DNA from 4 places in the Alteromonas sp. W364 genome. Region 3 is predicted to be linked to each of the others. Evidence: predicted binding sites of a transcription regulator. Region 3 holds the regulator's gene; each other region holds the start of a gene.
What was found. Region 3 encodes FNR, which switches genes on or off when oxygen is low (the NO sensors DNR and NnrR bind a similar motif). Its sites were predicted from a motif close to TTGATCTAGATCAA; they were not measured.
Positions count from the first base shown of each region.

Region 1: the regulator FNR is predicted to act here: its motif matches at 1,637-1,650, upstream of RM556_RS06015 (FeoA family protein).
Region 2: the regulator FNR is predicted to act here: its motif matches at 1,896-1,909, upstream of RM556_RS15920 (GbsR/MarR family transcriptional regulator).
Region 4: the regulator FNR is predicted to act here: its motif matches at 1,629-1,642, upstream of hemN (oxygen-independent coproporphyrinogen III oxidase).

Region 1 is NZ_JAVRID010000003.1:151,956-155,386, forward strand. Features, by position in the region: gene RM556_RS06010 (ferrous iron transporter B) at 1-1,297, opposite strand, end outside; gene RM556_RS06015 (FeoA family protein) at 1,299-1,529, opposite strand; gene RM556_RS06020 (DUF2141 domain-containing protein) at 1,732-2,178, opposite strand; gene RM556_RS06025 (TonB family protein) at 2,287-2,838, opposite strand; gene RM556_RS06030 (hypothetical protein) at 2,994-3,431, opposite strand, start outside.
Region 2 is NZ_JAVRID010000011.1:64,235-67,665, reverse strand. Features, by position in the region: gene RM556_RS15930 (DUF349 domain-containing protein) at 1-719, shown strand, start outside; gene ansA (asparaginase) at 771-1,805, shown strand; gene RM556_RS15920 (GbsR/MarR family transcriptional regulator) at 1,958-2,509, shown strand; gene RM556_RS15915 (cytochrome ubiquinol oxidase subunit I) at 2,597-3,431, shown strand, end outside.
Region 3 is NZ_JAVRID010000001.1:419,375-422,805, reverse strand. Features, by position in the region: gene RM556_RS01875 (heavy metal translocating P-type ATPase) at 1-2, shown strand, start outside; gene ccoS (cbb3-type cytochrome oxidase assembly protein CcoS) at 12-251, shown strand; gene RM556_RS01865 (sulfite exporter TauE/SafE family protein) at 248-919, shown strand; gene fnr (fumarate/nitrate reduction transcriptional regulator Fnr) at 947-1,684, shown strand; gene uspE (universal stress protein UspE) at 1,784-2,683, shown strand; gene ttcA (tRNA 2-thiocytidine(32) synthetase TtcA) at 2,853-3,431, shown strand, end outside.
Region 4 is NZ_JAVRID010000001.1:178,407-181,837, reverse strand. Features, by position in the region: gene RM556_RS00750 (acyl-CoA dehydrogenase family protein) at 1-738, opposite strand, end outside; gene RM556_RS00745 (histidine phosphatase family protein) at 799-1,470, opposite strand; gene hemN (oxygen-independent coproporphyrinogen III oxidase) at 1,709-3,091, shown strand; gene RM556_RS00735 (zinc-dependent metalloprotease) at 3,158-3,431, opposite strand, start outside.

The sequences.
Region 1 (3,431 bases), on a different contig from region 3:
AGGAAGGCAATTCTAGAATAAATGGCATATCGGTGTGTTGCTCAGACGTCGCAGTCATTTTATTTAAGACAGCGCTAACAACGAGCGCTGTCAAAATACCGAAAAAGTACAACACGAAAAACATTGCACCCTGCAAGTTAACCCAACCACCTAAATATTGAACATCCGGCACAAGAACCGCAATCAATAGTGCATAGACGGGTAATCGTGCTGAACATGACATTAGTGGTACGGTCATCATTGTTACAAAACGTTTGCGTGGAGATTCAATGGTTCGAGCAGCCAAAATAGCAGGAATAGCGCACGCATGCCCTGATAAATAGGGAATAAAGCTGCGGCCTGATAAGCCAAACAAACTCAAGGGCTTGTGGCATATCAAGGCTGCTCGAGCTAAATACCCACTATCTTCCAACAAACCAATTATCAGCGTGAGTACCATAATTTGTGGCACAAATACTAAAAATGCACCTAAGCCACCGAAAATGGCATCGACGACAAAATCATTGGCGACCCCCTCTCCGATAAAGCGAGTAAATAATCCTGCAAGCGCGCCGATTCCGGCCTCGGTTGCATCCATCAGAGGCGCGGCCCAGGTGAAAATACTCTGGAACAAAAAGAACATGATGACTAGAAAGGTGATTCCGCCAAAAACAGAGTTAAGCAACAAGCTGTCAATCTTGTTTTGTCTTTTTAAAACAATATCACTTTGTATCGCAAACTCTGACGCTAAGGTTTTACTGGCTTGCATCGCATTCAGCTGCTTGATTTCAGTCTCTTTCACCAAATAGTCTTGCGGTGTTGATGCAATTTTTGTTAGACCATGTTGTAACTCAGAAATACCTATCAGCGTTCTAGCTGAAATCGCAAACACTGGACTGCCAAGCTTCTCACTGAGCTTTTCTGTATCGATGAAGTGGTTAAAGCGTATGAGTTCGTCAATCATATTCAATGTGAAAACGACTGCTTTGTTATTCGCCTTGGCAATTGCCTGTACCTGCAAGGCAAACACCAAGGAGCGCTCCATACGCGTAGCATCAAGGTTACACAAAATCACTGATGTTTCTGGCGCTGCCATTGCTAACTGGAGTTGATCAATGGCAATAGATTCGTCTTTTGATAAAGACTTTAAAGAGTATGTCCCAGGGAAATCAACCACCTCAAAGTCGTCGAAGCGACCTGTTTTAAGCTCAACAGTCACACCTGGAAAATTAGCTACTTTTTGCTTGAGGCCTGTGAGTTGATTGAAAAGTAGACTTTTGCCGGAATTCGGTTTGCCGACGAGAATGATTTTTTGCATCTTATAACGCGCTTACTTGCACATGACTTGCAATACTTTGCTCCAATGAGTAAACACAATCGCCTAATTGTACGACCGTAGGCCCGTTAAATGCTGTACGCTTGATACACGTCACAAGCTCGCCTTCGGCAAAGCCCATTTCGTGCAATCGCATGGCAACATCTTCTTGCAAGCTTGCACTGAGCAATTTAATCGCGGCAGATTTTTTAGCGGGGATGTCCCAAACGGTCATTCAAGTCTCACTTCAGTTACTGTTTTTAAACGAACCACCCTCTAATGGGAATAGTTCTTATTTACATTTAAGTTTATAGCAAAACAAAAAAATGTCCAGACAGAAGCTTGATACAGCTCAATAAAAGTATTCAACAGTATTAATTGAAACGAAAAAAGGTAGCGAGTATGCACTCGCTACCTGTTATTTAAAAAGTGATTTATTAAAGGTTGACTGGCTTACGCACGATCACGTCGATACTGGCAAACTCTCTGACCTCAAATGAAGCAGCGTCGAATGGTGGTAGACCATACATGCCAACATTGTTACTGAAGCCATAGCCATCTTGCGGTAAACCCATCGCATTGATATCCATTTGACCATTACTGTTTAAGTCATGGATAAGCATTAATGCGTAAGTGCCATCAGCAAGACCGTCAAAGTTAAGAGTGACGGTATCAGCATCGGCCTCCACAGTAGCGTATTTCAAAGGTTGTGTTTTGTTGGTGTAAGCTTCTTCTGAGTCATAGATTGCCACCATAAGCTGACCAACTGGACGCTCAATGTCGATAAAGTTAACTTCTAGCTCACTAGCTTGAACTGTTGTTGCGCCAAAAATAAGAGTTGAAGCTAAAAGAGTTGTTTGTAAAAGAGTATTTAAAGTTTTCATTTGTCGTTTCCTGTTGTTAGTTGACAGGATTAGAATATCGCGACGACAAATTTGGTGAATGTGCCAGAGGTACTTTTCTTTTTTTATGACTTTTGGGCTATTGGCGATCTACTGAAATTTCTGCTCGAAGGTCATCGCTCGATTAACCCTGCTTTTTTGTTGTTGAGTATTACCAATGTCTGCAGGATTAATTGAACGGTGCACTGCCGCGATGACGTCATCGCCGTCACAGTAGGACTGTTGTTTGACTAAGCAAGCTTCAGTGCTCACATCTTTGCAGAATTCGAATCGAGTTTGCTTTGGCGTATCCGTCTCAACAAACGCTCCATCAACCTTTGAAAAATCCCATTTTTCGATTGCTCTTTTGGCCGCCTGAGCGAAGCCTTTATCAGTTGCTTTGACAACGCGAACATCTTTAACTTCATTTGATGGTGTTACAATATACTTCACGGTTGCACATCCAGATGTACTATTGCTCGATGCTCTGCTTGGATAGCGAAGTGTGTCTCGCTCTACTGAAGCCCAAGCATCAGGCTTATTCTGTGTAGGAATTGAATTTTCATGATATGAAGAATCCGCAGATTCATAGGCAGCTAAAGACTGTGTTGCTATTAAGGTTGATGCACATCCTAGTGCAAAAATGACGGCTAAATTTTTCACTTTAAATTCCTTGTGAATTGATTAAATAATAAACGATCCTTCGTTAGACAATAGTGCAACAACCCTTGGCTGTCAATGTTGGTTGTCAAAAAGTAAAAGGGCTCAGAAGCTTAAGTTATCTAGCTTTTGAGCCTGGATTGCGACTTAGTAAGGCTTTAAAATTTCGTGTCGAAGGTAATGCCGAATACATTTGATAGACCATCTCCACCAAGGTACTGACGCGCGCTCAAACCAACAGAAAAGCTTTCCATGTGATATCCGAGCTTTCCACCGATGAAGAAACCACCATCAATATCGATATCTTCAGTACTGCAATCTGAGCAATTCGCAATCGAGCGTTCAGAGCCGAACACTCCCGTTAAACCGCCTTGCAGAATAGCTGATGCACGGTCGTTCTCGCCAAATTTCCACTCATATCCAGAAGCCAGTGTAAAACCGATGGCCGATGCATCCGATGATTCAACAGAAACGTCGCCATCATTTAGTAAGCCGTCGCCAACGACGAGTTGGCTAAACTCTTCGTTATCATCATAGAGAATAAAATCTAAGCTAGCCGAAGTGATAAAAGAAGATGAGCGATAATTAACTCCTAA
Region 2 (3,431 bases), on a different contig from region 3:
GGAAAGCCTTGGGGTTTGCGGGAAAAAACATTGATGACAAGTTGTGGAAAGCATTTCGCGCGGCCAATGATAAAGTGTTTGCTAAACTCAATGAAAAAAGAGACGAGCAAGCCGGCGAAATCTCTGCCTCACAGAAGTTAATCGCTGATATCTTACAACCAATCCATAAAGCGATTGATGCTGCTAACGATTCTGCTAGTTTGGCTGAACTGACAGAGCAAGCGAACTCGGCAAAAGTTCATATGAGCGAACTTCCACCAAAGCTTGCAAAAATTGAAGGGCAAAAAATCGAACGGGTGTTAGAAAATATTAACGATAAGTCTCGCGCTCTCGATAAGCAACGAAGTGAAGCGCAGTGGGATAGCTTATTCACGACGCTAGCAGCGTGGAAAAGCGGTGAGAATGAAGACGTTGATCTGCCAGATACCTTCGAGCAACTTCCCAAGCGGTTTCAGAGCCTCTTTAAACAAAGCAATACAGCATCTGCAGACCGTAAAGCTATTACGATCCAAGCCGAAGTCTTACATGATTTGCCAAGCAACAAAGCTGATGAAAAGCAGCGCAAAGAACTACAATTGCAGATGATGGCTTCTAAACTTGAAGGCAATGAGCCACAGACCCTACAGACCTTACTAGCCGATTGGGTGTCACATGGTCCATTGCAGAAAGAAGATCAGGCGTTACTCAAACGATTGAAGAAAGTGTTTGAAGCTCAATGAGTAAGCTAAGCGCAAGCAGAATAGGCACTGATAGCATCATGAGAGTAGAGAATGCGTAAACATATTTATGTAGCTTATACTGGCGGTACAATTGGTATGAAGCCCTCTAAGAATGGCTTCGTTCCGGCTGAAGGCTATTTAAGTGAAACACTCGCCAAAATGCCAGAGTTTCAACGCAGCGAAATGCCAGCGTTTACAATCCATGAATATGATGAGCTGCTCGATTCCAGTGACATGTCACCGGCAGACTGGCAGTTGATTGCTGATGATATTGATCGTCATTATGATGATTACGATGGTTTTATTATTTTGCATGGCACTGATACCATGGCATATACGTCATCTGCTTTGTCATTCATGCTAGAGGATCTTGCAAAGCCAGTCATAGTGACTGGATCCCAAATCCCATTGGCAGAATTACGTTCGGACGGGCAAACGAACTTGCTCAATGCGCTATACATTGCGGCAAATTATCCAATCCCTGAAGTTACCTTGTTTTTCAACAACAAGCTGTTAAGAGGCAATCGCGCTCGCAAAGTCGATGCGGACGGTTTTGACGCCTTCGACTCGCCCAATTTTCCAGTACTATTGAAAGCGGGTATTAATATTGAAGTCAATCATGACAACGTAAGACGTTTAGCGACTGACCCTTCTTTTAAAACTCAAGCGCGAATGCGCGTTAGTCCAGTGATATCTCAACCTATTGGTCTAGTTAGTTTGTATCCAGGTATTTCTGCAGATGTGGTAAAAAATATTATCCAACAGCCAGTAAATGCCCTTATATTATTAAGCTACGGAGTCGGCAATGCGCCGCACAATGAACGCTTATTGGAACAACTTGTCAATGCACAGAAGCAGGCGATTATTGTCGTCAATTGTACCCAGTGTTTCCGGGGCAAAGTGAATATGAGTGGGTATGCGAATGGACATATTTTGCAAGACACCGGCTTAATATCTGGCGGCGATATGACACCAGAGGCGACACTTGCTAAATTACACTATTTGCTCAGTAAAGCTGATTTACCGATAGAAAAGCGCAAACAGCTGATGATGCAAGACCTGCGCGGCGAGCTTTCTCGTAAGTAACAAACACGCATTGATTTGATTTGATTGCGTTCGTGTACCAAATTCCTTCCAGTTACTAGCTTCAATTACCTAATTTCCCCAATGAATTAGTTGATTTAGATCAATTATGTATTATAGTTTCAGAAATTATTGAAACTTCAAAAGGTTTGGTTATGAAAATGACACCCATGATAGCGTCTTTTGTGATGCACTTCGGTGAGATGGGCAGCCGTTGGGGCTTTAATCGTACCGTTGGGCAAATATATGCTTTGCTTGTGATGACTGAGGAGCCACTGAGCGCGAATGATATTGCAGAAACGCTCAGTATTTCACGTGGTAACGTGAGTATGGGCTTGAAGGAATTAGCGTCTTGGCAGTTGGTGACGACAACTCACAAACCCGGTGATAGAAAAGACTACTATCGCAACAAAGGGACTATCTGGGATATGGCCAATCGAGTTTTTGAGGAACGCCGTAAGCGCGAGATGGATCCAACCTTAAGCCTGCTGAGAGATATTATGCTCGATGAGCCTGGGAATGCATCTGAAGTGTATGCGCAAGAGCAGATTTCAGAAATCCATGATCTATTAGAAAATATTACTCACTGGACGCAAAGTCTGCAGTCACTCAGCCCTGAAAAATTGAATACCTTAATGAAACTGGGCTCAGGGGTGGGCAAAGTCTTAGACATGAAAGACAAGTTTTTAATGAAAAAGTCGGAATGAAAGAAATCTTAGTCAATCTTTAAATAAGTCCTTTTTCTTTTTCTCCACGCTCACCATTTTTTAGAGCGATTGTGTCCGAGGTCTATTATGTTTGATGTACTGATACTGTCTAGAATTCAGTTTGCCGCTAATATTAGCTTTCATATTCTATTTCCAACTATCACCATTGCACTTGGTTGGTTACTGTTTTATTTCAAAGTACGCTATGACTTATCGAATCACCCAGTATGGATGCGAGCATATCGTTTCTGGGTAAAAGTATTCGCTTTAACCTTCGCGCTTGGGGTTGTGAGCGGTATTACAATGTCCTTTCAGTTTGGTACCAATTGGCCCGGTTTCATGGAGACCATTGGTAACATCGCAGGACCTTTGCTTGCCTACGAGGTGTTAACGGCATTCTTTTTAGAAGCAACGATGCTAGGCATTATGCTATTTGGTTTTCATCGTGTTCCTCGGTGGGTTCATACAGGCGCCACTTTCCTCGTCGCATTTGGCACAACGATGTCGGCCTTTTGGATATTGGTACTAAACTCATGGATGCAAACACCTGATGGTTTCGAAATGAGGGAAGGGGTAGCTTATGCTACGGATTGGATGACCATTATTTTTAATCCTTCTTTTCCGTATCGCTTCACTCATATGCTGTTGGCTTCTGCTCTGACTGTTTGCTTTTTGGTCGCAGGACTATCGGCCTATCGAATTTATCGGGGTGACAATAAAAAAGCCCCAAGACTAACCTTAAAAACAGCGATCTTTAGTGCTGCGTTGTTAGCGCCTACGCAAGTTTTTGTGGGGGATTTACACGGCTTAAATACGCTCGAGCATCAACCTCAAAAGGTAGCTGCGATGGAGGGCTTATGGGAAACTCAAGAAGGCGTGCCGTTAGTGTTGTTTGCGATCCCAGATGAAGAATCACGAAGCA
Region 3 (3,431 bases):
AGGAAGAAGCCGTGAGTATCATTTATGTATTGATCCCATTAGCCATTATCATCGTCGGAATTGCTATCGGTGTATTCTTTTGGGCAGTAAAAAGTAATCAGTTTGAAGACTTAGATCGTCAAGGGTACAGCATTCTATTTGATGACGATATCAAGTCAGAAAGTGCTGAAAAGACGAATGACGCAGCGGATAGCAACGCGAACGAACAACAGGCTGAATTAGCTAAAGACAAAAAAGAACCAAAGCGTTGAATCCCGATTTCAATCTATTAAGTGCATTTTTAATTGGGCTTGCTGGGGGGGTACACTGCATAGGCATGTGTGGCGGTATTGCTAGTGCTTTCACCTTTGCTATTCCGAAAAACGTTTCACAACTCCCCTATATCTGTGCCTACAACATTGGTCGTATATTGAGTTATACCGCAGCTGGCGCGTTAACAGGGTATATTGGCAGCATAATAAGCACCAGTGCGAATAACGCGTTCCCAATATTTCAAATAATTAGCATCGTGTTTATGGTGTTGCTGGCACTTTATATCAGTGATTGGTACAAAGGCCTTTCAGCAATAGAACGCCTGGGAAGCCATCTTTGGCGACATATTTCCCCGATTGGTAAAAAGCTTATCCCATTTAAAAACCCATTATACACAATAGCTTACGGGATGATTTGGGGTTGGCTGCCTTGTGGTTTAGTCTACTCCATGCTCAGTTGGTCATTGGCAAGCGAAAGTGTTTATCAAGGCGCTTCGATGATGTTGTTCTTTGGCTTGGGGACGCTACCTGCGGTCATGGCAACTAGCCTTGGTGCAGGTTTCTTACTGCCCATTTTTCAACATAAATACACTCGAAAAATGATTGCTATTCTACTACTTGCGTTTTCTTTGATCTTGACCTACGACCTTGTTACAGGTAATAATTGATCTGAAAATCATCAAAAAGAGTAAGTCATGGCAAAAGGTCCAGAACTCTCAATTCACTGCCAAAGTTGTAGCTTTAGTCATTTGTGTTTACCGGTTAGTTTAAACAAAAATGAACTTGATACCTTGGACGATATCATTGAGCGAAAAAAACCCCTTCATAAAAACGATAAATTAGTCCGTTATGGTGACAAATTCCATTCATTATATGCCGTACGTTCAGGTTCATTTAAATCTTATGTTAGTGATAAAGACGGTGTTGAGCAGATTATTGGGTTCCACTTCCCTGGCGATATTATCGGATTCGACGCATTGAAAGACGATAAGCATGGCAGTTATACCCAAGCGTTAGAAACTGCAATGGTGTGCGAACTGCCTTACGAGACCTTAGATGAGATGTCAGTCAGATTTCCAAAACTAAGACAACAAATCATGCGTTTCATGAGTGCTGAAATCAAACACGACCACGATTTGATGATGTTACTCAGTAAAAGAAGCGCAGAAGAGCGTCTTCTTCACTTTTTAAGTCACTTATCTCAGCGATTTGAAGAACGAGGCTTTTCCGCCAAGCAATTCAATTTATCGATGACGCGTAATGAAATTGGTAATTATTTGGGCTTGACGGTTGAGACTATTAGCCGCTTGCTAACCCGATTCCAAAAAGAAGATCTGATTAAGGTTGATGGCAAGTTAATCACTATTAGTGATTTCGACGGCATAAAGCAACGCCTTCCCGATATGGAAATAAACTTTACCCAAGTTTGTTAAGTTTATTATTCGCAAACTTGATCTGGGGCAATGTGGTTACTAGCACATTGCCCATAAATATCTACAATATACATAGATAACAACGTTCTGGAGAACACTATGTTTACTTGTAGCAAAATTTTAGCTGTCATTGACCCAAGCACAAAACAACAACCTTCACTCAATCGAGCTATTTTCCTTGCTGAAAAAACCGGCGCTAGCGTCGTTGCCCTATCCTCAATTTACGATAAGTCATATGACATGGCCGCGATCCTCACAAGCGACGAACGCTACGAAATGAAACAGGCAATGTTAGAACATGAATCGCTTAACCTAACTGCCCTGCTAAAGGAACTAACTACTGACGTTAACATTAGCACCAAGATTAAATGGCAAAAGAAGTTGCATGAATCCGTGGTGGAAACTTGCCAGGAAGAATCATGTGACCTGATTGTGAAATCCACTAAGAAGCATGGCATGTTAGCATCTAGTATTTTCACACCGAATGATTGGCATATTTTGCGCAACGCGCCTGTTGATGTGCTTTTGGTCAAAGATCATGAATGGACAAATAATGGTAAAGTCCTTGCTTCTATTGGTGTTTCAGCTAAAGATGATCAGCATATAAGCTTGAGTGATAAAATCGCTGAAACAGGAAATGAGCTAGCTAAATTGACGAACTCAACACTTCACTTGGCCAATTCTTATGCTGGCGCGCCTGTGCACATTGCCGTGGAAGTCCCGAATTTTGCGCCAGAAGTTTACAATCGTTCAGTACAAGAAAGACATACGAATAAGTTGAATGAGCTAGCCACGACTCATTCCCTTCAGGATGCTACGATGCATGTACTAGAGGGCTTGCCTGAAGATGTTATTCCTAAGCTAAGTAATGAACTGGACGCAGATTTACTGATAATAGGATCTGTTGGGCGAAGAGGTATTTCAGCAGCCCTGTTGGGGAATACTGCAGAAATGATTATCGATGCGGTTAATTGTGACACGCTCATCATAAAGCCATAAACAAACACCCTCGTTTTGTTACACAAAACCAAAGAGATGCCTAAATCGGGCATCTCTTTTCATTCCTTGTTTGCTTACCCAGACAACAAGCTTTAAAATGTGCGCCAAAGATTAGGTATGCGAGCATCATCCATACTTTTATAGGTCGGCACATTCACAGGCATACACAGTGGTTCAAACTTCAAACTTACCTAAGCAAAAATATAACAATGACAAACTCGTAAAGCGCATTCGCAGAAATGTGGGCAAAGCGATAGCAGACTATCAGATGATTGAAGATGGTGATGTTGTTATGGCTGCCATTAGTGGTGGCAAGGACAGCTTTGTGATGTTGGACATTTTGCTTAGTTTACAGCAATCAGCCCCGATTAATTTTGAGGTTATCGCCGTTAACTTGGACCAAAAGCAACCCGGTTTTCCAGAGGATATTCTACCGAGTTATTTGGAACAGAAAAATATTCCTTATTATATTATCGATAAAGACACCTACTCTGTTGTTAAGTCCAAAATAGAAGATGGAAAAACCACATGTGGATTGTGTTCACGTTTAAGGCGCGGAAGTTTATATTCCTTCGCTGAAAAAATTGGCGCGACTAAAATCGCCTTGGGTCATCACATGGATGATATGGTGGAAACAACCTTTTTAAACATGTTCTATGGTGCCAAGCTAAAATCCATGCCACCAAAGCTCTTATCAGATGATAAGCGCAACATCGTCATTCGCCCTCTAGCCTACTGCCGCGAGAAA
Region 4 (3,431 bases), 240 kb from region 3:
GCCGACCAATAAGTTTGATGCGGGCACTCTTACATTGTCGAACAATACTTCAGCATGACCAACAGGTTCATCTAAATAACCCATTGCAGACATAGGACGAACAACAGTTACTCCGGGCTGGTCAAGAGGCACAAGAATTTGAGATTGTTGCTGGTGTCTTGCCGCTTTCGGATCAGTTTTACCCATGACGACCATGATTTTACAATTCTCGTTCATCGCGCCACTGGTGTACCATTTGCGACCATTAATAACGTACTCATCGCCATCACGAGTAATAGAAGTTTCAATATTAGTAGCATCTGATGATGCGACTTCTGGCTCAGTCATCGCGAATGCTGAACGGATCTCACCGTTTAACAATGGCTCTAACCATTGTTTCTTTTGTTCATCATTCCCATACTTTGCTAAGACTTCCATGTTGCCGGTATCGGGCGCGCTGCAGTTAAAAATTTCTGAGCTCCACAAAGACCGTCCCATTAGTTCGCATAAAGGCGCATATTCTAAGTTAGACAAACCCGCACCGTGAGGTAGATATTCTTCAGGTAGAAATAAATTCCAGAGACCAGCTTCCCTCGCCTTCGCTTTAAGTTCTTCCATTAAATCAGGCGTTTTCCAAGGTGACTGACCACTGTGTACTAAGTCGTGATACTTTTCTTCGTTTGGATACACATGCTCTTGCATAAAAGCATCCAATTTTTCAATTCGAGCTTTAGTTTCTTCACTGTAATCAAAGTTCATATTTCTATCCTTTTTCACTCATCGTGTTTATATTCTGTCGCCCAGTTTCTGTCTACATAGCTAACTGTAGGTAATTAATGGGATATGCTCGGGTGTATCTAAATGCCCAACGTTATTAAAGCTACTGAGTTGAATCCCATCTTTGTTGAAGTAAAAATGGCTAACGCTGGTGTTCTTAATCTGTAAATTAAAATTCACTGTTTTATCGATACTCAAATCCAGCATATTCATCATCGTAATCGCAATAGCACCGCCAGAACTTGCTACCAGTACATGCTTAGCCTCAGAGGCACATACATTATCAACAGCTTGTTTCACCCGACCGGTAAACTGCTCCCATGTTTCGGGTAATGCTCCTGGCAACTCACCTTTTGACCAAGCAAGCATTGCAGCTTTGAGTAAGCGATAGAAAGCGGCTCTTGGCGCGTTACTCGCAGGCCTTTGGTCAGGAAATACTTGCAGATAGGCACTAACCACAGCATTGAAATCAAATTCATTCCAACCGGCATCTATCTCTTGAGCTAAACCGCAACTCAAGCCTTTTTGGATCCCGCTGGCAGTTTCCTTGTGTCGGAGCATGTCGCCAGTAATGATGCTATCAAAACGAATATTCCGTTGAGCAAAGTACTCACCTAATAATTCTGATTGCTTGATACCCACATCACTTAGTTTGTCATAATCAGCAGCTCCAAAAGATGCTTGACCATGTCTCACTAAATATAACTGCCCCATAGGTCGTTTCCTTATCATTCATTATCAGCGCCAATCTTGCGCTTAAGTGCCGCACTAAAAAAACACTTATCGTTAACAAAATGTTATTTCCTTTGGGTTAATAAGTGTAATTGATTGTAGTGATATAGTCTGATTAGCGAATGATATGTGGGAAAACGCTGTTTGAGATCAATATTTGGGGGGACAATGATAGATATACTGCACCTAAATTCGTACTTAGCATAAAAGAAGAGTTTGCATGGCAACCCTAGAATATTTTGACAAGAGCATTCTGAACAAATACAACACCGCAGGACCACGATACACTTCTTATCCTACGGCACTGTCGTTTCATGATGGCTTTACAGAAAATGAATTTGAATCCTTAATTGTCGAACAGTCTCAAGGTAAATCAAAACAGGCACTGTCTTTATATATTCACATCCCTTTCTGCCATTCGCTCTGTTATTACTGCGGATGCAATAAGATAGTGACGCGCCACAAGCATAAAGCCGATCAATATTTAGCGTTTCTGTTCAAAGAGATTGAACACCGTAGTCAACAATTTTCTGCCTTTCAAGTGTCACAAATCCACTTAGGTGGTGGCACCCCTAGCTTCTTAGATAAAACACAGCTGCAAACTTTGATAAACAAATTGAAGGCTTCATTTACCTTTTCTAACGAACTAGAAGCAGGCATTGAAGTTGACCCAAGACAAATTGAGTTAAGCTACGTTGATGATCTTGCCAGTGTTGGGTTTAACCGTTTAAGTATTGGTGTTCAGGATATCAACAAGCAAGTCCAAGAAAAAATAAATCGGGTACAAAGCACCGAGTTTATTTGTCAGTTAGTAGAGCGAGCGAAACAGTTTAATTTTCGTTCTATCAATTTGGATTTAATTTATGGCCTCCCTCTGCAAACCGCAGAAACCTTTATTGAAACACTGGAAAAGGTGATTGAGATTGACCCTGATCGCATTTCAATGTTCAGCTATGCTCATCTGCCATCGCAGTTTGCTGCACAACGGAAAATCAAAGATGAATGGCTACCTGACGCAGATAGTAAGTTCGACCTCCTTCGATTAGGCATCGACTACTTAACTAAAGCTGGCTATGTATTCATAGGCATGGATCACTTTGCCAAGCCCGATGATGAATTAAGCAAAGCGCTTAAAGCGGGTCACTTGCATAGAAACTTCCAAGGCTATACCCCTAAATCGCATTCAGCGCTGTTAGGCTTGGGCGTCAGCTCCATAAGTAGTATTCATTCGTTTTATGCGCAAAATGAAAAAGATCTTAAAAGTTACTATCAAGCTGTCGAGAGTCAGGGTTCTGCAATTATTAAAGGGCTTGCTCTTAACAATGATGATCAGATCAGAAGAGATGTCATTCATAGCCTAATGTGTAACTTCGCATTGAATAAGCGAAGCATTGAAGATCGCTATAGTATTCATTTTGATGAGTATTTTTCTGACGCCTTACAAGACTTGCAAAGCTTTGTGAACGATCAGCTGGTGACAATAGACGAGCACTCTATTCAAATCGCAGATAGAGGAAGAATGTTGGTGCGAAACATTTGCATGAGCTTTGACCAGTATTTGTCTCAACCTGCTCATCAACTGCGCTATAGTCGCGTTATATAAATTCACAAAAAAAGACGACTCACCTGTTAAAGGTAAAGTCGTCTTTTGTTCTTACTCACTTTTCGTTTATATGGGTGAACCCGGCGGCAATTGTTTCACTGCAAAGCTTCCCAGCCAAACACCACTTTGCCAATAATGTTCAATATACTTCAAGAGCACTTTGCCTTCAGGCGATTTATCTTTCCTTTTCAACCACCCTTGGTAAGACAACAACTGCGCTTGCATTTGTAATTTAACATCGGGTGATAATTCATCTGACATCATGGTATCGAAGTAAATACTAAGTGCAGTCTGTCGAATACGCTGTTCTAAAGTATCGCTCGACTTCAGCTTGATCAGT